2 regions of the Pantoea sp. SGAir0430 genome follow, and region 1 is predicted to be linked to the other one. Evidence: predicted binding sites of a transcription regulator. Region 1 holds the regulator's gene; the other holds the start of a gene.
The links. Region 1 encodes PurR, which represses purine synthesis genes. Its sites were predicted from a motif close to CANGCAAACGTTTGCNTG; they were not measured.

Region 1 (3,142 bases):
AGGGCGTTCTGTTATCAAAAAAATGATGGCCACGCGCCGCCAGTGTCAGCAGCTGGCTAATGGCTGGCGCGGTCAGCTCAGTATCGCGGTAGATTGCATCGTCAAACCGCAGCGCACCCGCCAGCTGGTAAAGGATTTTTACCGCCATTTCCCCGATATGGAGCTGATCATCAGCTACGAAGTATTTAACGGCGTGTGGGACGCGCTGGCTGATGGTCGTGTCGATGTGGCGATTGGCGCCACCCAGGCCATTCCGGTCGGCGGCCGCTTCGCCTTTCAGGATATGGGCGCGCTCAACTGGCGCTGCGTGGTGAGTCCGCAGCATGCGCTGGCCCACAGTCCGCAGCTGGACGACGAAACCCTGCGCGCCTGGCCGTCGCTGGTGCTGGAAGATACGTCGCGCGCGCTGCCGCGCCGCATGACGTGGACGCTGGATAACCAGCGGCGGCTGGTGGTGCCGGAGTGGGAAACCGGGCTGGATTGCCTGCAGGCTGGATTGTGCGTGGGCATGGTGCCGGGGCACCTGGCGCGCCCGCTGCTGGACAGCGGCGCGCTGGTGGAGCTGGCGTTGCCGCAGCCGTTTCCGGACAGCCCGTGTTGCGTCAGCTGGTCTGAGCAGCGCGCGTCACCGGCGCTGGCGTGGTTACTGGAATATCTGGGCGATGCGGAGACGCTGAACCACGAGTGGCTCAGCGAGAAGGTGGCTTAACGGCGGTAATCGCGGAACGGGCCATCGGCCACGGAGCGGCGCTCAATCAGCGTGGGCTGCACTTCAATGGTCTGCGGCTCTTCGCGTTTGCTGGTGATGCGGTCCAGCAGCATCTCCAGTGCCTTTTCCCCCAGCTGCGCTTTCGGCTGGTGCACGGTTGTCAGCGCCGGGGTGAAGTAGCGCGCGTTGCGCACATTGTCATAGCCAATTACCGAAATATCCTGCGGCACGCGCAGTCCCATCTCGTCGGCCGCGCAAATCGCGCCCATCGCCATGATATCGCCGCCGCAGAACACCGCCGTCGGGCGCTGTTTCTGGTTCAGGATCTGCTGCATTGCCTGATAACCTGACTCCGGTTCGAAGTCACCCTGCACAATCCACTCGGGACGGACGCTGATGCCCGCTTCCTGCATCGCCTGCAGAAAACCCGCATGACGGCCGCCACCGGTGTTGCGCTCCATCTGGCCAGGGATAGCACCGATATCGCGATGGCCGCGCTCAATCAGGTATCGCCCGGCGAGGTAACCGCCGTGGAACGCATTGTCCTGCACGGTATCGGTAAAGTCCCCGCGCGATTCGCCCCAGTCCATGACCACCATCGGGATATTGCGGTTCTCTTCCAGCATCTGCAGCAGATCGTCGGGATATTCGGAGCACATGACCAGCAGGCCATCGACGCGCTTTTGCGCCATCATCGACAGATAGGCGCGCTGTTTTTGCAGATCGTTATGCGCGTTGCCGAGAATCAGCGTGTAACCACGCTCAAAGCAGTGATTCTCCACGGCTTCAATAATTTCGGCGAAGTAGGGCGCTTCGCTGGAGGTCGCCAGCAGGCCCAGCGTCTTGGTGTGATTCACCTTCAGGCTGCGGGCCACCGCGCTCGGTGAATAGTGCAGCGCTTTAATCGCTTCCCATACGGCGTTACGCGTCTCTTCCGCGACAAAACGCGTTTTGTTGATGACATGCGAAACCGTGGTGGTTGAGACCCCGGCGCGTTTCGCCACATCTTTAATGGTTGCCATGAAAATGGTACTCCTGGGCTTATCGCAACTTACTGATAAGTATATTGTTAAACGTTTGCGTCTGCTAATGGTTTTGCGCCCTGAATATCAGGGCTAATCTGCTTAATCGGGCAGGGAAACATCCTTCAGCAGGCTGTCAATGCAGCATGCGCTAAATCTGTTGCGCAACGAAAGGCGGCGATTCTAGCAAGCCGGGGCGGATAACACGAGATTTTTGCCCATCACTGTGCGAAAATTATTTAACCATGCAAACTGTGTGACTAAGGAGTTGTGATGAGTACCGATTTGAAACTGGCATTGACCACCACCGCCGCTGCTCTGCTGATGATTATTGCCTTTAGCTTTACCGCCATTCTGCATTAATAAAAAAGCCGGTGCTGCTGAACAGCCACCGGCTTTTTTGTTGCGCAACGCTGAGGTTAGCGCACGGTTTTCGGCGTCATCATACGGCGCGCGCCAACGTAATGCTTCTGCCAGTAATCCTCGCCCAGCGCGCTAATCTGAATGTCCTTACCGGTGCGCGGAGACTGAATGAATTTGCCATTGCCCAGATAAACCCCGACATGGTCGGCGGTGCCGCGGTTGTTGATGCGGAAGAACACCAGATCGCCTTTCTCCAGCATCTCACGCTTAATTGGTGCCGCATCGCGCAGGTGATACATCTCATTGGCGGTGCGGGGAAATTTAAACTTCACCAGGTCTTTGTAGGCGTACCACACTAAACCACTGCAGTCGAAACCGGTGTGCGGTGAGGTGCCTCCCCACTGATACGGTTTACCCAGCTGGCCCATCAGTTTCGTCATCGCGGTTTCGCGCGCTTTTTGATAGCGCAAGCGGTGGGCTTTGCTCATTTTAATGCCGCTCAGCTGCTGCACTTCATCATCAACGGCAACGTCACGCGATTTTTTCGCCAGCCGCTGATGACCATATTTTTTCGCACTGAGCTTAAGTGGGGATTTGCGCTGCGTGGTGTGCTGAAGTACCGTTTCGCTTTTCTGCTGTTTTTTCAGCCTGAACTTCTGTACCGACGTCAGGCGTGACTTTTTGCTGGTGGTTTTCACCGGGCGTCGTTTGCGACGCTCATCTTCACGCGCGTTCTTTTTCTCCGCTTTCTGCAAACTGGCATTAACCGGCGCATGCGGAGAAGCCGCCGCCACATTAAAGAACAGTTGGGCAAAAGCCAGTATGAAAAGCGTAATCAGTAAACGCATAGTCCGGTTACATGTTAAGCCGTCGGCAGGAAGCCAGACCGCGGTAAAGTTAGAAAAATCTGATCGACGATCAGCACCGGGGCAATTCTAATCCACTTTTTTTGCAAAAGGTAAGGTCTTTTTCCATTAATCTGTCACGGTACTGAAAGTGGGGCAAAAATGAGCGATTTCAGCTGTTTAACCCAGCGGAATTATTGCTA
Region 2 (3,142 bases), 790 kb from region 1:
ATCGCCGGCCACATGACCCAGATTATGCAGCTGCTGAATCTGGACCTGGAAGACGACAGCCTGATGGAGACGCCGCACCGCATCGCCAAGATGTACGTCGACGAAATCTTTTCAGGTCTGGATTACGCCAACTTCCCGAAAATCACCGTCATCGAAAACAAGATGAAGGTGGACGAAATGGTTACCGTGCGTGATATCACCCTGACCAGCACCTGTGAACACCACTTCGTGATCATCGACGGCAAAGCCACCGTGGCCTATATCCCTAAAGACAAGGTAATTGGCCTGTCGAAGATCAACCGTATCGTACAGTTCTTCGCCCAGCGTCCGCAGGTGCAGGAGCGTTTGACCCAGCAGGTGCTGGTGGCGCTGCAAACCCTGCTGGGCACCAATAACGTGGCGGTGTCGATCGATGCGGTGCACTACTGCGTGAAAGCGCGCGGCGTCAAAGATGCGACCAGCGCGACCACCACCACTTCACTCGGCGGATTGTTCAAATCGAGCCAGAACACGCGTCAGGAGTTCCTGCGCGCGGTACGCCACAGCTAAGCAGCGCGGGCGGCGTCGTTGTCGCCCGTGTTCCTCTCACCGTCAGGGCACTCGATGCAACGCTATCTCGCGCTGGATTTCATTCGTGGTTGCGCCATTCTCGGCATATTGCTGCTGAATATTGTCGGCTTTGGTCTGCCCTCGGCGGCCTATCTCAATCCGGCCTGGCAGGGTGAAGCCTCCGTTTCTGATGCCTGGACCTGGGCAATCATGGATGGCCTGGCGCAGCTAAAATTTCTGACGCTGTTTGCGCTGCTGTTTGGTGCCGGACTGGCACTGCAGGTGCCGCGCGGTAGCCGCTGGATCTCCTCGCGCTTAACGCTGCTGGTCTTCATCGGGTTCATCCATGCGGTGTTCCTGTGGGAAGGCGACATCCTGCTGGATTATGGCCTGATTGGGTTGATTGTCTGGCGCATGCTGCGTGACGTGCCGTCGGAGCGGGCGCTATTACATACCGGGGTGCTGCTCTATCTGGTGGGCTGTGCCGTGCTGCTGGTGTTTGGCGTCATCTCCAGTCCGCAGCCGACGCGCTCATGGCTGCCGGGCGCGGCAGATCTGGAGTATGAGAGCTACTGGAAACTGGTCGGTGGCTGGGAAGCGGTGCAGAACCGCCTCGAACACCTGTCATCTGGCCTGATGGCGCTGGCTTCGCAGTATGGCTGGCAGCTGGCCGGGCTGATGCTGATCGGTGCCGCGCTGATGCGCAGCGGCTGGCTGAGCGGCCAGTTTAGTCTGCAACACTACCGACGCGCGGCGGCGCTGTTACTGACTATCGGCTGGCTGATTGCCATACCCGGCGTGCTGGCGCAATGGCTGCTACAGTGGGAATTTCGCTGGAGCGGCTTTTTCCTGCAGGTGCCACGCGATCTCGCCAGTCCGTTTATCAGCCTTGGCTACGCTGCACTCTGTCTTGGTTACTGGCCGGCCATCGCCGCCACGCGGTTCAGTTACGCCATTCAGTGCGTCGGGCGCATGGCGCTGAGCAATTATCTGCTGCAGACGCTGATCTGCACCACGCTGTTCTACCGCTTCGATCTGTTCCTCAAATTTGACCGCCTGCAACTACTGGCTTTTGTACCGGCCATCTGGCTGATCAATATTCTGTTCTCCGTGCTGTGGCTGCGCGTCTTCCCGCAGGGACCGATGGAGTGGCTCTGGCGCCGGCTGACGCAGCTCGCCGCCGGAAAAGCGGACAACGCGTCCGCTGGCAGATAATGATGTTCATCACAAAGGTTGCATAATTGTATGTAACCGTTTTCATCCGTGTGACGTAATTCACGCAGCTGTTTCCGATGCCCTGACAGAATAGCGCCGTTACGCGCCAGTCGCGCATTTTCTCCTCTGTGGAACAACTGCATGATAACGATTCGTGATGTCGCCCGTCAGGCCGGGGTTTCCGTTGCCACCGTGTCGCGGGTGCTCAATAACAGCAGTGCAGTCACCTCTGATACCCGCGAAGCCGTGCTGCAGGCGGTTGAATCGCTCGGCTACCGGCCGAATGCTAACGCGCAGGCGCTGGCTACCCAGGTGAGCGATACCATCGGCGTGGTGGTCATGGACGTTTCCGATCCCTTCTTTGGTGCGCTGGTTAAAGCGGTGGATACCGTGGCGCAGCGCATGCACAAGCATGTGCTCATCAGCAATTCGTGGCATCAGGAAGAGAAAGAACGCCATGCCATTGAGGTGCTGATCCGCCAGCGCTGCAACGCGCTAGTGGTGCACGCGAAAACGCTTACAGACGCGGAGCTGGCGCAGTTTATGGATCAGGTTCCCGGTATGGTACTGATTAATCGTACTATTCCCGGTTACGAGCACCGCTGCGTCTGCCTCGACAATGTTACCGGGGCGCAGGTAGCGACGCGCATGCTGTTACAGCAGGGCCATCAGCGCATTGGTTACCTCAGCTCCAGCCATCCGATTGAGGACGTGGCGCAGCGCCGCGACGGCTGGCTGCAGGCACTGGCAGAGCAGGGCATCCGCCCGCCGGAGGGCTGGATTGCGCATGCCGAACCGGACATGCAGGGCGGTGAAGCCGCGATGGTGGAACTGCTGGGGCGCAATCTGCACCTCACTGCGGTGTTCTCCTATAACGATGGCATGGCGGCCGGTGCGCTCACCGCGCTGAAAGATAATGGTATTCAGGTACCGCAGCATTTCTCTGTCATCGGCTTCGATGACATCCCCATTTCCCGTTATACCGACCCGCAATTGACCACAGTGCGCTATCCCATTGTTTCTATGGCGAAACTGGCGACTGAGCTGGCCCTGCAGGGCGCAGCAGGCACGCTCGATCCGCACGCCGCGCACTGCTTCATGCCTACGCTGGTGCGGCGCCATTCAGTGGCGCAGCGGCAAATTGTGGAGTCGGTCACTAATTCAGGCGATAGCGCCGTGTAACCGTTTCCAATCTGTGATTGTATTCACAGTTAATTAACATGGCGCTCACTATGATGGCAGCGTCTTACCGGACTGAAACATTATGTAACGCCGGGCTTTCCTTCCCCGGTCTGGTTTCAGTAGCCGATTGAAATGGTTCACAACACACTTCAGGAAGCGTTTACCTACAGGGAAGTCAGGATAGCGATGGTGGTCC

Region 2: galS (HTH-type transcriptional regulator GalS) is a predicted target of PurR. The motif match lies at 1,826-1,843, and genes of this name have one in related genera.

The regions. Positions count from the first base shown of each region.
Region 1 is NZ_CP039427.1:1,227,054-1,230,195, reverse strand. It holds gene punR (DNA-binding transcriptional activator PunR) at 1-709, shown strand, start outside; gene purR (HTH-type transcriptional repressor PurR) at 706-1,731, opposite strand; gene E7738_RS05880 (cytochrome bd-I oxidase subunit CydH) at 2,005-2,094, shown strand; gene E7738_RS05875 (C40 family peptidase) at 2,151-2,942, opposite strand.
Region 2 is NZ_CP039427.1:434,241-437,382, forward strand. It holds gene folE (GTP cyclohydrolase I FolE) at 1-549, shown strand, start outside; gene yeiB (DUF418 domain-containing protein YeiB) at 604-1,764, shown strand; gene galS (HTH-type transcriptional regulator GalS) at 1,906-2,946, shown strand.